3 regions of the Phyllobacterium sp. YR620 genome follow, and region 3 is predicted to be linked to each of the others. Evidence: riboswitches for the same ligand, from Rfam matches in the RefSeq annotation. Region 3 holds a riboswitch; each other region holds the start of a gene.
The links. Region 3 has a riboswitch for thiamine pyrophosphate ahead of BLR72_RS18170 (ABC transporter permease). Riboswitches for the same ligand answer to the same signal wherever they lie in the genome.

Region 1: linked by a shared signal. The riboswitch ahead of thiB (thiamine ABC transporter substrate binding subunit) and the one ahead of BLR72_RS18170 (ABC transporter permease) in region 3 are both predicted to bind thiamine pyrophosphate.
Region 2: linked by a shared signal. The riboswitch ahead of thiC (phosphomethylpyrimidine synthase ThiC) and the one ahead of BLR72_RS18170 (ABC transporter permease) in region 3 are both predicted to bind thiamine pyrophosphate.

The regions. Positions count from the first base shown of each region.
Region 1 is NZ_FNJP01000002.1:687,359-692,950, reverse strand. It holds gene BLR72_RS10150 (ABC-F family ATP-binding cassette domain-containing protein) at 1-1,236, opposite strand, end outside; gene BLR72_RS10145 (glycine zipper 2TM domain-containing protein) at 1,368-1,700, opposite strand; gene BLR72_RS10140 (hypothetical protein) at 1,975-2,256, opposite strand; gene BLR72_RS10135 (thiamine diphosphokinase) at 2,343-2,987, opposite strand; TPP riboswitch at 3,362-3,480, shown strand; gene thiB (thiamine ABC transporter substrate binding subunit) at 3,525-4,541, shown strand; gene thiP (thiamine/thiamine pyrophosphate ABC transporter permease) at 4,546-5,592, shown strand, end outside.
Region 2 is NZ_FNJP01000001.1:774,874-780,465, forward strand. It holds gene BLR72_RS03585 (NUDIX hydrolase) at 1-108, shown strand, start outside; gene BLR72_RS03590 (PhzF family phenazine biosynthesis protein) at 235-1,152, shown strand; tRNA gene BLR72_RS03595 (tRNA-Lys) at 1,268-1,343, shown strand; gene BLR72_RS03600 (RidA family protein) at 1,430-1,774, shown strand; gene rpsU (30S ribosomal protein S21) at 2,015-2,287, shown strand; gene BLR72_RS03610 (NADPH-dependent FMN reductase) at 2,485-3,051, shown strand; TPP riboswitch at 3,102-3,220, shown strand; gene thiC (phosphomethylpyrimidine synthase ThiC) at 3,368-5,170, shown strand; gene thiO (glycine oxidase ThiO) at 5,175-5,592, shown strand, end outside.
Region 3 is NZ_FNJP01000005.1:401,810-407,401, forward strand. It holds partial or broken gene BLR72_RS22745 (lytic transglycosylase domain-containing protein) at 1-43, shown strand, start outside; gene thiD (bifunctional hydroxymethylpyrimidine kinase/phosphomethylpyrimidine kinase) at 246-1,040, opposite strand; gene thiE (thiamine phosphate synthase) at 1,037-1,699, opposite strand; gene BLR72_RS18165 (ABC transporter substrate-binding protein) at 1,714-2,676, opposite strand; gene BLR72_RS18170 (ABC transporter permease) at 2,709-3,452, opposite strand; TPP riboswitch at 3,556-3,658, opposite strand; gene BLR72_RS18175 (TadE/TadG family type IV pilus assembly protein) at 3,707-4,666, opposite strand; gene BLR72_RS18180 (ABC transporter ATP-binding protein) at 4,814-5,575, opposite strand; gene BLR72_RS18185 (ABC transporter ATP-binding protein) at 5,572-5,592, opposite strand, start outside.

The DNA of each region.
Region 1 (5,592 bases), on a different contig from region 3:
CCGCGCCCGCTCGCCGCCGGAAAGTTCGCGGATCGGCGTGCGCAATTGCTCCGGCTGGAACAGGAAGTCCTTCATGTAGGAAGCGACATGGCGTTGCTCGCCATTGACGATGACGTTCTCGCCGCGCCCGTCCGTCAAATAGTCGGATAGCGTCTGTTCGAGATTGAGGCTGTCGCGCCTCTGGTCGAGCACCGCGATTTCAAGATTGGTGCCAAGTTTCAGCGTGCCGCTGTCGGATGCGAGCTGGCCAGTGAGCATGGAGAGAAGCGTGGTCTTGCCGGCACCATTTGGCCCAACGAAACCGACGCAATCGCCGCGCTGGATGCGCGTCGAAAAATCATCGACCAGGATATTATCGCCGTAGGCCTTGGACAAATGCTCGGCTTCGATGACGAGCTTGCCCGATTCCCTTGCGTCGCTGGCCTTCAGGACAGCCGTTCCCTGCGCACGCCGGTGATTGCGGAATTCGCTGCGCATGGTCTGCAATTCGCCAAGGCGGCGCATGTTGCGCTTGCGCCGCGCGGTGACGCCATAACGCAGCCAATGTTCCTCACGCACGATCTGTCGCCCGAGCTTGTGAAGGTCGCGTTCCTCTTCTTCGAGGATCTTGTCGCGCCATTCCTCAAAGCCGGCGAAACCCTGTTCGAGCCGTCTGGTAACGCCGCGATCGAGCCAGACGGTCGTACGGCTGACGTTTTCGAGAAAGCGCCGGTCATGCGAAATGACTACGAGGGCCGAGCGCATCTGGCGAAGTTCGCCTTCCAGCCATTCGATCGTCGTCAGGTCGAGATGGTTCGTCGGCTCGTCGAGAAGCAGGATATCCGGCTGCGGCGCGAGCACCTTGGCAAGCGCCGCCCTGCGCGCCTCGCCGCCCGAGAGATTGTCCGGCTTTTCTTCGCCGGTAAGCCCCAGATGTTCCAGCAGATAGCCGACGCGGTAGTGGTCGTCGGCGGGTCCGAGCCCGGCTTCCACATAGTCGTGGACATTTGCAAAGCCATCCATGTCCGGCGCCTGCGCGAGATAGCGAACTGTCACGCCCGGATGCTTGAACACCTCGCCGTCGGTCGGCGCAATGAAGCCGGCCGCGATTTTTAACAGCGTCGATTTGCCCGAACCATTGCGACCGACTAGGGCAATGCGATCCCCCTCGCTGACGGAAAGCGCAGCATCGCTCAGGAGCGGCGTGCCGCCGAATGTCAGCGCAATCTGGTCGAGACGAAGCAGTGGTGGGGCCATGAAGAATTCAAATCCAGCGGTACAGACAGACCGGGGTTGCCGGGCGCATGGCCTTTTCGGCGAGAAACGTGCCTCTGTCAAATAAAACAGGCCGGAATTTTCCGGCCTGTCGTTGGACTATGCGTTGAAAATCAGTATCCGCTGCCGCCATAGGCGCCGCCGCCATTGCCTTCGCAAGGCGCGGTATAGATCGAGCCGTCACGCCGCTGGTAGCGGCAGAGGTTCTGCGTCTGGCCTTGCGGCGTCGTTACGGTACCGATTGCGGCACCGAGCAAGGCACCGCCTGCTGCGCCAACCACCGTGCTCTTCGTGTCATGCCCCAGCGCCTGCCCGGCAATCGCACCCAGGCCACCGCCAATCAGGGCGCCCGTCCCTCCACGTACGTTTTGCTCGCTCGTTGCGCAACCGGCAACAGAAACGGCCAGCAGCGCGGATACCGCAATCGCGGTCAGACGTAACTTCATGACAAATCCTTTCATGTCCAAAACAGATGCGGCGGACCCTGCTGTGCCAATAAGGCAGAAGAAAGTTTTCCGTCGCGCTTACCAACAAATTATGGCGGAGCGCTCGTCGATATTCTCGGCTCGTGTCCCGAGGATCATGGCTGTATGAAGCCGGTGGAGGGTCTGCGTACGCCACGCTCACCTACGATCAGTAGCGTCGTTGGGCTATTCCGCCCTGGCCCAAAAAAAACAGGCCGGGAAAATCCCGGCCTGTTCTTATGCTGGAAATAACAGATTATCGGCACGGAGCCTGATAACGCTGGCCATAACGATTCTCGTATGTGCAATAACGATTGCTATTGTTGTTGGTGGCAGCACCAACCAAAGCACCACCGGCACCGCCGATTGCAGCACCTGCAAGGGCGCCCTTGCCACCGTTGATTGCACCGCCAGCCAATGCACCCAATGCCGCACCGCCTACGCCGTAGCCGGCGACGCGCTGATCAGAAGTGGTGCACCCGGCGGCCGAAAACGCCAGGAGTCCGGCGACTGCAATCGTGGACAAACTTTTCAACATGGAAGACCTCTCCCGTTGTTAGAACCAAATTTCAACAGCTTGCGTCCCCAATGCTGTCCTGCAACAATTGCATCTAGCGCTTTTTTTTACAAGCCGGGCGCCGGTTGCAAGGCAGCAATCAGGATTGCCTTACCTGAATCGAGCGATACCCGGAGAGTTCCGCGTACCGAATTCGAGACAGTAAGCGATGAACCGAAAGAAAGTTCCATATTTTGCAGCGGCCAGCGCGCGCCTTCGATAAAAAGCCCGTGCAATGGCGAAAATGCAACAATGCTGAAGAGCGTATCTTCGGGGAAATCGAACCTGTAGGAACCTGCGACCAGCGGATGCGCTTCTTCATCACCGCTGGAGAGGATTATCTTGCGGCCCTCGGCCGCATGGGCCGTCGCCATGGTGAGATGCAGGAGCGTGTGATCGGTGCGCGAACCGCCGAACGCCCCGCACAGAACGACTTCCGTTGCTCCGAGCCGATAGGCCTCGTTGAGCGCCAGCTCGCCGTCCGTCATATCCTTTGCAGCCGGGAAAACCGAGCGGGGAACATGCGCATAACGCCGGTCGAGTTCGGGTGACGTCGAATCGAAATCGCCGAGCCAAAGCTCGGGTTCGAGGCCGAGGGCTTCGGCATGTGCTATGCCGCCATCGGCCGCAAGGACGCGGGCACCGGCGACGAGGTCCCTGAGGCGATCATTGGCGTGGACGGTTCCGCCGAGAAGAATGACAAACTTGCTCATGACGCGGCCATAGCATGCGGCACTCGCGCCGCATAGCGTCGTTCAGCGTGGCATGAAGCTGCCGGGCAAAGGCACGCGTGCGAACGCTAAAACCCTGTAAGCTGCACCAGCGAGATACCGTAGAATATGTAAGCCCCGATTGCCGTGGCGATGGCGATGACCACCAGCATGGCCCCATCCGTGAGTTCGAACATTTCTGCCCCCTTAGTCTTCTTATTGTTCTGAAGGGAAATCTAGCAGATTCGGGGACGCATGGCTTCACACAAATCCGGGTTAATCAGCGCGGATTAACCGGCCCCCCGACATTGCGATCGCAACCACACGCAAGACGGGCAATCGGCTTGCGCCGACCAATGTTTTTCTTTAATCTTTGCAACGCTCTAACGGGGTGCCTGCCAGAAATGACAGGCTGAGAGGCACAAGGTGAAACACCTGCCAACCCGCGGAACCTGATCCGGTTTGTACCGGCGGAGGGATTAGACGCGGCATCACAGCCGGCGCACCAATCCTTTTGAACATCAAGCTAAGGAGGCGCCGATGCGGCCGCTAACGACACTATTGAAATTTGCACTCATGATCGGTGCGCTGGTCCTCGCTTTCCCGGCGGGTGCCAACGCCGAAGGCAAGCTCACCGTCTATACCTATGAAAGCTTCACCGCGGAGTGGGGCCCCGGCCCCAAGGTTAAAGAGGCTTTCGAGAAACAGTGCGGTTGCACGGTCGACTTCGTTGGCGTGACCGACGGCGTTGCCCTTCTTAACCGGTTAAAGCTCGAAGGCGCTGCAACGAAGGCGGACATTGTGCTCGGTCTTGATACGAACCTCACCTATGAGGCGGCAGCGACCGGCCTCTTCGCACCGCACGGCATCGATACGAAGGCAGTAGCAATTCCGGGTGGCTACAAGGACGATATTTTCGTGCCCTTCGACTATGGCTACTTTGCCGCGATTTATGACACGGAGAAGCTGACGAACCCTCCCGCGAGCCTCAAGGACCTCGTCGAAGGCGATCCGAAACAGAAGATCGTCATAGAGGACCCGCGTACTTCGACGCCGGGCCTCGGACTGCTCCTGTGGGTAAAATCGGTTTATGGCGACAAGGCGGGGGAAGCTTGGGCCAAGCTCAAGAACCGCGTCTTGACCGTTACGCCCGGTTGGTCGGAAGCATACGGCCTCTTCACCAAGGGTGAAGCGCCGCTTGTCCTCTCCTATACGACATCTCCTGCCTATCACGAGATCGCCGAAAAGACCGAGCGCTACAAGGCGGCCTCGTTCGCCGAAGGCCACTATCTGCAGGTTGAGGTCGCGGGCCAGACCACGACGGGCGCGAAGAACCCGCTGGCCAAGGAATTTCTTGCCTTCATGACCTCGCCTGCCTTCCAGGACGCCATCCCGGAAAACAACTGGATGTTCCCGGCGGCAAAAACCAGCGCGCCGCTGAACCCGGCCTTCGACAGGCTGGTAAAGCCCGTAACGACCCTGATGTTCTCGCCGGAGGAAGTCGCCAAGAACCGCAAGGCCTGGATCGACGAGTGGCTTGCGTCGATGAGCCTGTAACGCATTGACGCCCACCATCTCCCTCAAACCTTTGGCCGGGGCACTCGCCCTGGCCTTTCTCGCCCTGCTTGCGGGGGGAGCCTTGCTCGGTCTCCTGAGCGAGGCATTGCGTGGCAATACCGAAGGCTTTGCTGCATTCGACAGCTATTTGTGGAGAGTTGCACGCTTCACCCTGTTGCAGGCCGTTCTTTCAATGCTGCTCTCGATCGCCTTTGCCATCCCGCTGGCCCGGGCCCTCCATGCCAATCCTGATTTTCCGGGGCGGCCGATGATCTTGCGCCTTTTCGCCCTGCCCCTAGCCCTGCCTGCGCTTGTCGCTGTGCTCGGGATCACCAGCATTTACGGACGCAACGGCCTTCTCGCTGCGCTGTTCGCGCAATCCGGCTCTGAAATCATACCGAACATCTACGGCCTCACTGGCATTCTGATCGCCCACGTGTTCTTCAACCTGCCGCTGGCAACGCGGTTCATTCTCGCCAGCCTCGATTCAATTCCGGAAGATTACTGGAAGCTCTCCGCTCAGCTCGGCATGCGCGCATTGGCGCAGTTTCGCCTGATCGAATGGCCGGTAATACGGCGCAATCTTGCCGGCATTGCCGGGCTGATCTTCATGCTGTGTATTACGTCTTTCACCATCGTGCTGACGCTTGGCGGCGGGCCGCGCGCGACAACGCTGGAAGTGGCGATCTACCAGGCGCTCCACTTCGACTTCGATATCGCGCGTGCCGTATCGCTGACCCTGTTGCAACTGACCCTGACGGTCGCGGTACTTTTGCTCCTCAGCATGGCCGGCCGGCCTACGGAAGAGGGGTTCAGCCTGCGCACGACGGCCCGGCGCTTCGATAGGCCCTATGCCCGGGCAAGGTCGTTGGATACTATCCTCATTCTCGTCGGCGTGCTCTTCGTGGGACTGCCCATGGCAGGCACCGTGGTTTCCGGTCTTTCTGCCGACCTTTGGCGTTTGATGGGCGAAACGCAGGTGTGGCGGGCAATCCTCACGAGCCTCTGCCTTGGCGCTGGCGCCGGCCTTCTTGCAACGCTGATTTCGCTC
Region 2 (5,592 bases), on a different contig from region 3:
GATCCGGAACTCGATGATATTGTTGCGATTTCCGGCGCCGGTGCAATGCGCGAGGCGACGCCGCCGACATTTCGCGCCTTTGCAGATTGGCACTTCGGCCGGTCTTGAGCTTGCGCCTCAAGAGCGTAAGCTTTCAGGCCTCGGACCCGCCCAGAATGTAACCGTCACAAGCTTTGGCTTGAATGGGCGGGACCATCCACTAATTTCTGCGGCATTCACGCGGGGAGAACGCAAATGGCTGGTCGGAACTACGAAGTCTACGACGTCTTTACGGACAAGGTACTGGCGGGAAATCCCTTGGCCATCGTCCACGATACCGATGGGCTCGACAGCGAGGCAATGCAGAAGATTGCGCGGGAGTTCAACCTTTCCGAAACGGTGTTCGTGCTTGCGGCAAAGAACCCGGCACATACGGCCTGGGCGCGTATCTTCACACCGGACTATGAGATGCCGTTTGCCGGTCATCCGACCGTGGGCACGGCGATTTCGCTGGCGCAACGACGCTTTGGCGCCGTCGAGGAGGATCAGGACGCGCTGATCATTCTTGAGGAGCAGGTTGGCCCGGTGCGCTGCGGCGTCCGCCTTACCGCGAGCGGTGCTTTTGCGGAGTTCGACCTGCCGAAGCTTCCCGTGCAGATACCCTACAACTACGACAGGATCGCAATTGCCAACGCGCTGCGGCTCGAACCGCGGGAGATCGGCTTCGAAAACCATGTGCCGAGCATCTGGGACGCGGGCGTGCCATTCATGATGGTCCCGGTCCATGGTCTCGAATCGGCTGGCCGCATCCGTATCAACCAGACGGCGATGAAGGATGTTGCCCCGACCATCGGGCATCGCCAGTTGCCGGTCTACTGCTATTGCCGCGAAACTATCCTGCACGGCAGCCATTTTCATTCGCGCATGTTCGTCAGCGATGACGGCACCTACGAGGATCCTGCGACAGGCTCGGCGACGGCGGCCTTTGCCGGCGCCATCCATGCCTTCGACAGGCCGCTCGACGGAGTGCTGCGGCTCTCGATCGAACAAGGCCACGAGATGGGCAGGCCGTCGCGCCTGCAACTGGAGCTGGATATTGCCGAGGAGAAGCTCCTAGGCGCGCGTATTGGCGGTTCGGCGGTCAAGGTCGCGGAGGGCCGTCTTTTTGCTTGATATGCTGCCTTGCGCTGTTCCTGTGCGCGGCCGTCATAAAGTTTTCAAGAAGGGCTGGACAGGCAGGAAATGCCCCGTTATAGAGCCCTCACTTTCGGTCGTCACAGCGGCTGACGGGCACATAGCTCAGTTGGTAGAGCAGCTGACTCTTAATCAGCGGGTCGTAGGTTCGATCCCTACTGTGCCCACCATTCTTTCGAAAAAAGGGCCGCATGGCCCTTTTTTCATGCACGCGAGGCAGGCTCAACCTGCCGGCAAACGCTAGAGGAGACTTCCCATGAGCATCCGTCGTATTGAAGTTGGTCCACGCATGAGCCAGGCCGTTATCCATGGCAACACGGTATATCTCGCCGGGCAGGTGGGTGGCCCGGGCAAGAGTGTTACCGAGCAGACCAAGGATGTGCTTGCGGCCGTCGATCGCCTGCTCAAGGAAGCCGGCACCGACAAGTCCAAGCTGCTCCAGGCCATTATCTGGCTCGACGACATGAAGGACTTCAGCGAGATGAACGCCGTGTGGGATAGCTGGGTCGATCCGGCCAATACGCCCGCGCGCGCGACCGGCGAAGCCAAGCTCGCAACGCCCGAATACAAGGTCGAGATCATCGTCACCGCCGCTCTCTGATTCGGTTTGGCGCACGTCAATGTGCGTTATTCTTGAAGCGGTTGTCACCATCCTGCCGTAAAAGGCGGTTTCTTTGCAGCAAAGCCCGAGTAAATTGCTCGGGCAGGCTGGATTTTTGGCGCGGAAATGCATAAAGTCCGCGCTTCTCCGGATTGCCACAGGGGCAATTCTTCAAACGCTTGTCTGATTGTAGCCAATTGCTATTGCGCAAGACGAGGCAAGCATGGGTAAGGAAAACGATTGCAAGTACTCGTTCGAGACAACAATGTTGAACAGGCCCTCCGGGTCCTGAAGAAAAAGATGCAGCGGGAGGGTCTCTTCCGCGAAATGAAGGCGCGCCAGGCATTCGAAAAGCCGTCCGAGCGCCGTGTCCGTGAAAAAGCTGAAGCCGTCAGCCGCGCCCGCAAGGCAGCGCGCAAGCAGGCACAGCGCGAAGGTCTTCTGCCAGGGCCGAAGAAGAAGGAACGCCCGCCGCGTCCGAATGGCAATGCCGGTGGCGATTTCAACCGATAGTCGGTGACCGGCCCGTCCGGTCATTTTTATAGCGAGAAAACCCGCACGGCCTTGCCCGGGCGGGTTTCGTTTTTTCCTGGCCCTGTATGGTCGGCCGGGATCGTCGCTTGGGCGGTTTCCAGGAAGTGCCTCCTTGCGCGGCCACACAGCCTGCCTATTCATGCGGGCATTCAGTCAGGCATCATGGAGACAAGCATATGGCGCTCAACCTCAACATTATCATTGCCAGCACACGCCCGGGTCGTGGCGGTCCGGCAGTCGCAAAGTGGTTTCATGAATTTGCTAGCTTGGATGCCCGGTTCGAAACCGCGCTGATCGACCTTGCCGAGATAAACCTGCCTCTCCTTGATGAACCGCATCATCCCCGCATGCAGAAATATGAAAAGGCTCATACCAAGCGTTGGAGCAGCCTCGTCGATGCGGCAGACGCAACCGTTTTCGTTACGCCGGAATATGATTATTTCGCTCCGCCATCGCTCATCAACGCTTTGATTTACCTGTCGAAGGAGTGGAATTACAAACCGGCCGGATTCGTCAGCTATGGCGGCGTATCCGGCGGCTTGCGCTCGGTCGAGTCGGTGAAAGGGCTGATTGCGGGCTTGCGCATGATGCCGATTCCCGAGGGCGTTGCCGTGCATTCGTATCAGCAGTTCATTGATGATGAAGGCGTCTTCCAAGCCACCGAATCGATGACGGGCAGCGCGGCGACAATGCTGGCGGAGCTTGCCAAGTGGGCAGAGGCCCTGAAGCCGCTGCGCGCCTGAGCTGACGTATTGACCCGCTTGACAACGGCGTTGCAGGCGGGTCTCTTAGAGACATTCACCAGGGGGGTCCCGACAAGGGGCTGAGATACTGCTGGCCATCGGCAAGCGCAGTGACCCGTTGAACCTGATCCAGTTCATACTGGCGTAGGGACGGTGCAAAAGTCTGCGCGGGCCAGGGATCTCCTGTTGTAGTTCGCACAAGCCTTTCATCCTTCCGGCACAGAACTGGGTTTCGCGCCTGCATGGCCATAATGGCATGCGGGCAATTTGAACTGGCGGGCGTTTTTGAGCGTTCGCGGAGCAAAGGAACCTGATGATGACCGCAATTACTCCAATCGTTTCGACCGGCGCGCTCCCTGCATCGACCAAGGTCTACAAGCCCGGGCGCATATATGCGGATTTGCGCGTACCGATGCGCGAAATTGCCGTGCATCCAACGGCGGGCGAGCCCAATGTCACCGTCTATGATGCGTCCGGCCCCTATAGCGATCCGCTCGTGACGATCGATATTGCGCAGGGCCTGCCACGCATGCGGGAGGCCTGGCTTGAGGTGAGGGGCGACACGATTGTTTATGACGGCCGCCACGTTCTCCCCGCCGATAATGGCTTTGCGACCGGCGAACGCCTGACGCCGGCTTTCTCCAGCCTCAGCAGGCCACGCCGATCCAGGGACGGCCGTGCGGTTACCCAACTCGCCTATGCGCGGGCAGGGATCGTTACGCCGGAGATGGAGTTTGTCGCCATTCGCGAAAACCTTGGCCGCGAGGCGGCCAGGAGCGCGATGGCGCGCGACGGCGAATCCTTCGGAGCGGCGATACCGGACTATGTGACGCCCGAATTCGTGCGCGACGAGATCGCGCGGGGCAGGGCGATCATCCCAGCCAATATCAACCACCCCGAACTCGAGCCGATGATCATCGGCCGCAGTTTCCTCGTCAAGATCAATGCCAATATCGGCAATTCCGCTGTCACCTCTTCGATGGCCGAGGAGGTCGAGAAAATGGTCTGGGCGACGCGGTGGGGCGCGGATACGGTCATGGACCTTTCGACCGGGCGCAATATTCACAATATCCGCGAGTGGATCATCCGCAACGCGCCAGTGCCGATCGGCACCGTGCCGCTCTATCAGGCGCTGGAAAAGGTGGGCGGTATCGCCGAGGACCTGAGCTGGGAGATTTTCCGCGATACGCTGATCGAACAGGCGGAACAGGGCGTCGACTATTTCACCATCCATGCCGGGGTGCGGCTTCATTACATCCCGCTCACCGTCAACCGGGTGACCGGCATTGTCTCGCGCGGCGGCTCGATCATGGCGAAGTGGTGCCTGCATCACCACAGGGAAAGCTTCCTTTACGAGCATTTCGCGGAAATCTGCGATATTTGCCGCGCCTATGATGTCTCCTTCTCCCTGGGTGACGGGCTGCGGCCTGGCTCAATCGCCGATGCCAACGATGCGGCGCAATTTGCCGAACTCGAGACGCTGGGCGAACTCACCCGGATCGCGTGGGCCAAGGATTGCCAGGTGATGATCGAAGGGCCCGGCCATGTGCCGATGCACAAGATCAAGGAGAACATGGACAAGCAACTCGCCGTTTGCGGCGAGGCCCCATTTTATACGCTAGGACCGCTGACGACCGATATTGCACCCGGCTACGATCACATCACCTCCGGTATCGGCGCGGCAATGATCGGCTGGTTCGGCACAGCAATGCTCTGCTACGTCACACCCAAGGAGCATCTCGGCCTGCCCAATCGGGACGATGTCAAGGTCGGCGTCATCACCTACAAGATCGCCGCCCATGCGGCCGACCTTGCCAAGGGCCATCCGGCGGCGAAACTGCGCGACGACGCGCTGTCGCGTGCACGTTTCGAGTTCCGCTGGGAGGACCAGTTCAACCTGTCGCTCGATCCCGAAACCGCGCGCCTCTACCACGATGAGACACTTCCGAAAGAAGCGCACAAGGTGGCGCATTTCTGCTCGATGTGCGGGCCGAAATTCTGCTCGATGCGTATTTCGCACGACATCAGGGCGGAGGCGCAGAAGGAAGGCATGGCGGCGATGGCGGCGAAATTCCGCGAGGGCGGCGATCTCTATATGCCGCTGGAAAATGGCGGCTGATCCCATGGCGGTGCTTGTCAAAGGCGCTGGCGTTGCCGGCCTGGCGGTTGCGCACGAACTGATGATGCGCGGTATCGAGGTGACCGTGGTCGATCCAGCGCCCGGAGGCCTAAGGGCCGCATCCTGGTATGCCGGCGGTATGCTAGCGCCCTATTGCGAAAGGGAAAGCGCCGAGCAGGCCGTCGTCGAGCTTGGACGAGCGGCAGCTGATTGGTGGGAGGAAGCACTGCCCGGCAGCGTGACCCGGAACGGCACGCTGGTCCTCGCCCCGGCACGCGACCATAAGGAACTCGACCGCTTTGGCGCGCGCACGTCCGGCTTCGAAATGGTCGATGAAGGAGGGATCGCGGCGCTTGAGCCCGACCTTTCCGGCCGCTTTCGCAAGGGGCTTCATTTTCCCAGCGAAGCGCATCTTGATCCTC
Region 3 (5,592 bases):
TTCACGCGGGTATTACTATCAGGCCAAGCAGAAGGGCATGCTCGACGTGCTCGAACCTTCGGCGGAGCCCGTACAGACCGCTCTTGTTGCGACGTCATCGGAAGCAAGCACGGCCCCCGCCGCGCAGGCGACGAGCGCCCTCATGACGCCGACGGAACTTGCCTATGCCGACGGCAAGGTGGTGTTTCCGGCGGTGATCCCGCTGCCCTTCGAGCGGCAGGATTTGCTGGCCTCCACGATCGTGCCTACCACCACCGGTGGAAATGGTGCACGGGTCCGCGCCCCCGCCCCACTTTGAGCTCACTGCCCGCGAGCATCGCTGACGTCACGTAATCCTTGGCGTGCGCCACGGCATCGGCCAGAATCTCGCCCTTGGCCAGTTCAGCCGTGATGGCCGAGGCAAGCGTGCAGCCGGTTCCATGGTCGTTGTCCGTGGCAATGCGGGGGCTGGAAAACCATTCTTGCGTTTTTCCGTCGCACAGAAGATCGCTGCTTTCCGATCCGCTGCCATGGCCGCCCTTGATCAAGACTGTTGAAGCACCGACAGCCAGCAGAAGCTCGGCCTGGCGCACCATTTCAGCCGCATCGCCTGCGACGGGCCGCCCGGTCAGCAGGGCTGATTCCGCAAGGTTGGGTGTGACGAGGGTTGCCTTGGGGAGAAGCACCTGCCGCAACGCATCGATGGCTCCGGGTTCGAGTAGCCGATCACCTGAGGTCGCGACCATCACCGGGTCGATAACGAGCGCCCGGTGCCAGCCGCGCAGGCCGTTGACAATGCTCTCGATCGCTGCCACTGCGGAGACCATGCCGATCTTGATCGCGGCCACGTCAATGTCTGACAGAACGGCATCGATCTGCGCGCTTATGATCGAAGGCGAGAGATTTTCGATTGCTGTCACGCCCTTTGTGTTCTGGGCGGTGATGGCTGTGATGACGCTCGCGCCGTAGACGCCAAGCGCCGAGAAGGTCTTCAGGTCCGCCTGGACACCTGCGCCGCCGCCGCTATCGGAACCGGCAATGGTCAATGCGATCGCGGTCATCGCCGTGCCTCGAGCGCCTTGTCCACTGCCTCGCGCAGTATTTGCGCAGCGGCCTTCGGGTCGACCTGCCGAAAAATGGCCGAAATGACCGCTATGCCATCGGCTCCGGCTTTGATGGCCGGTGCAGCGCGCGCGAGATCGAGGCCGGCAATAGCGCCGATCGGCAGGTCGGGCTTCTTCGCCCGAATGATCTGCGCCAGACGTTGATAGCCGTCAAAGCCGATGGGACCGTCGGGATTGTGCTTGGCCGGCGTTTCGAACAGCCCGCCGATGCAAGCATAGTCGATATCGCCAGCGATGGCGGCTTCGGCATCGGATTCGTTCTTCACCGTCAAACCGATGATCGCATCCGGGCCAAGCAGACGACGGACGTCGGCGACCAGCATGTCCTCGCGCCCGACATGGACCCCGTCGGCACCCGTGGCAAGCGCCACGTCGACCCGGTCGTTGACGACGAAAGGAACGCCGCTGCCGCCCAGCGCTGCCCGGATCGCATGGGCACGTTCCACCATCTTTCGTGTTGGCGAATTCTTGTCGCGATATTGGATGATCGTGGCGCCGCCTCGCGCCGCAGCGAGCGCTAGAGCACCAAGGTCTTGCTCGCCGCCAATAGCGTCGACATCGACAATGGCATTCAGCCGGAAATCTACTTTTGGCATGATCTTCTCTTTCATCAGAGCGAAGGAGGTTGGGAGAGTTCGACGGCGAGGTCGCCGACGGCGGGGATCGATTTGATCAGCCCTGCTTCGTGCAGGAAGACACCGAGGCGTTCGTAGCGGCCGCGATCGAGAGCCGCCGGCCGTTTGGCGAAGCGTGGCAGCGTGTCCGTCCACGCCTGCCTGTTCAGCGGATTGTCGAGATCCGGGTAGGCCTTGATGAAAATCTGCCAGCTCTCGTCCGGGTGATTGGTCAGATAGATTGCCCCCTTTTCGACAGCGCCGAGAAAGCGCGGCAGGCGATTGTCGGTGACGAGATCCCGGTGCGTGACGAAGATGAGTTCGTCATAGACCGGCACGCCGTGCTCCTCGGGAAAGAAGGCGCGGCCGCTGTGACCCTCCTGTGCCATCTGGGTCAGTTCGAAGTTGCGGTAGGCTCCGACCGTCGCATCGACCTGCCCCGCGATCAGCGAGGCTGACAGGGCGAAATTGACGTTGATCAGTTCCACGTCCTTGATGGACATGCCTTCGGACTTGAGCATGGCGCCGAGCATCGCATCCTCGAACCCGGAGACCGAGAAGCCGACTTTCTTGCCCTTCAAATCCTTGAGGCTTTTGATCGGACCATCGGCCAGCGTCATCACCGTGTTGAGTGGCGTTTCCACCAGCGTCCCGAAGCGCACCAGCGGCAGGCCGGTGTCATGGTCGAGGTAGAGATTAGGCTGGTAGTGGATGGCGACCTCTGCTTGCTTTGCCGCAACGAGGCGTGGCGGTGCGGCCGGGTCTGCTGGCGGCATGAGATTCACATCAAGGCCGGCATCGGCAAAGAATCCCTTCTCGCGGGCGATGATAAGAGGGGCGTGGTCCGGATTGACGAACCATTCGAGCAGTACCGTCAACTTGTCGGCGGCACTGGCGGGCGCGGTTGCGGCGCAGAGCGCAAGGCATATGGCGAGGATCGATAAGCGTGTGCGGAACATCAGTCGTCCTTTGTTGCGATGATGGGAGTTGCTCATGTTTGCGGCGCCCAAGGGGTAAGGCGGCGGGTCAGGGCGTCGACGAGAAAGCGCAGGATCACGGTGAGGGCGGCGAGGATCATCAGTGCCGCGAACATGGTTTCGGTCTGCATGCGGGCATTGGCTTGCAGCATGACAAAGCCGAGCCCGCGCGACGAGCCGACCCATTCGCCAATCACGGCGCCGATCGGGGCAAAGACGGCGGCGACCCGCAGGCCCGATCCGAGCGAGGGCAAGGCGCTAGGAACCCGAACGAGAAGCAGGGTTGCGAGCGGCGTCGCTTGCGTGAGCGAAGCCGCATCGAGGAGGTCGCGGTTGGTTCGCTGCAGGCCATCGGCAAAGGCCGATGCGACGGGAAAGAAGATGATGAGGCTTGCCATCACCACCTTGGAGGCAAGTCCAAAGCCGAACCACAGGACAAGCAGCGGCGCGATGGCGAATACCGGGAATACCTGCAAGACAAGAAGAAGCGGCCAGACGACATGGCGAAAGGCGGGAATGGCGGCGACAAGCAGCGCGATAATAATGCCGGCGAGCGCGCCGAATGCCAGTCCAAGCAGGACCTCGATGAGCGTGATCGATGCGTTGACGCCAAGATATTGCCGCTGTTCGACAAGCGCCGACACCACCGCAATTGGCCCAGGCAGAATGAATCGCGGAGGCTGGAACAGCCAGACCGCCACTTGCCAGCAAGCAAAGACGGCGGCAAGCGCCGCGACCATGCGAATAACGAGGCGCATGCAGCTACCGCCGCAGTTCAGATGTCAGGATGTAGGGCACGCTCTGGACTCCATTGCTTTTGGAGATCCGGTCATGCGCGAAGGTGAAGCTGAAAAGGCGCGAACTTTGCTCAATTCCCGTTCCTACGCCGGCATGACCCGGATCAGGTTCAAGGGTCCAGCTCGACGCTATCTCAGCACTGTACAGTGCCCCCCTCGGAATGAAGCGATGATGGAGCGGCGCGAGATTAAAGTCAATCGCGCCGCGTCAGGTCCTAGTGGGTCAGGCGAACGTTCTCGCCGTCGACCGATTTACAGGCGGCCGTGATCTTGTAGTAGAAGTCCTGGTTGGCCCAGCCGCCGCCGTCTTCCCACGCATGGCTATGGGGCGTGTTGTCACAATTCATCAGATCATCGAGTGGGGGCTTCGATCCCAACGGCAGTTGCACGCCGTCCACGAACAGATGGTTGACCGTGTTCGGGTCGTCGGTCTTCAGCGTGGAATTGTATTTCGAATAGCCGGACTCGCTTGTGGCAATGCAATCGACGTATCGCGATTTCCCGCCGTTCTTGTCCTTGTAGCCGATGTCGCAACCATCATTCTTGATTTCCATCTTGAGGTACAGCTTGGTGTAATCACCGAGGTCGAACGTGATCGGAACATTGATATCCGGGTCTGTTTTACCGCCGCCGTTACCGTTGTAGAGGTTATGGTCGGTCGCGGTGTATTTGATGGTGCCGACGACAACGTCCTTGCCATTGCGCACGACGATGATCGAAACTTTCTTGAACCAGTAGCCCGTAACCTTGTCGATCGTGATCTTGGCCGTCGTCGGCTTCAATGGCGCCAGCGCCGTGGCGTTGACGTTGATCGGCATGTTGTCCTTGTTGAGAACATGCATGAACAGGGTGCTGGTCTGGCCGCCAAGGGTGATGGAAACCTTTTGATTTTCGGTACTGAAGTTCAAATTGATATCTTCGGCGCGCAGGCCGAGATTGGCCTGGAGGAAGGCACGTGCCCTCGCCTCGGCGGCCGCTTTGTTGGACCCGGTGAAAACCGAGGCTGCCGCAAGCGCCGCGGCGTCGGCCGCATTCTGCAGCCGCGAACGGTCATTGCTGGCGCGGCTATAATCCACGGCGAGCCCGGCAAACCCCAGGAGCGGTACAAGCAGCAAGCCGAATGTAATCGCGGTTGCGCCGCGGCGGTCTTTTATGAATTGACGTAGATACTTCATGGCCCCACTCCAGTCGATGAGCGCAACCATCAGTTGTCCGGCGTAAATGACGGCTTATGAAATTCGTTCAGATTTTCACGATCTGCCCTGGAACCGGCGTCGGGGAAGAAATGCGTCTGCAAATGGTAAATGTTCGATGAAGCTGCATTAGGCGTTTTGAACGACAGGGCGGACAAAACCTTGGCTCGCGACAAGGAGGTTGCGCGTGTAGTCCCGCGTTACATGGCGGCGGGCAAGTTCCGACGCGGTGAGCCGTTCAACCTCCGCGCCGTGCTGCATTACCATCAGCCGGTCGCACATGTGCGTTACGACTGCGAGATCATGGCTGACCATGACGAATGTCAGCTTGCGGTCGCGGCGGATCTGCTCGAGAAGATTCAGCACCTCCGCCTGCACCGATGCGTCGAGCGCAGAGGTTGGCTCGTCCAGCAACAGGATCGATGGTTCGAGAATCAGAGCGCGGGCGATGGCGACACGCTGGCGCTGGCCGCCTGACAGCTGGTGCGAGTAGCGGAAACGAAAACTGGAACCGAGCCCGACCTCGTCAAGCGCCCGCAAGATGCGCCGCTCGATATCGCCGAATCCATGTACGGCCAGCGGCTCAAGGAGCAATCGGTCCACGGTCTGACGCGGATGCAGCGAACCATAGGGGTCCTGGAACACCATTTGCACTTCGCGGTAAAAGGCCTTTGTGCGCGATGCGCCAAGCAAATTGCCATTGACCTCGATAGTCCCCGCGGTCACGGGTGCCAGACCCGCCACGGCGCGCAGCAGCGTCGATTTGCCCGAACCGGATTCGCCGACGAGACCGAAGGACTCGCCGGGCACCACCTCGAGGCTGACGCCGCGCAGCGCGCGAAAGCGATTGAACATCACTTCGAGATTGTCGATCTTCAGCGCCGGCGTCATGCTGCCCACTCCGGTTT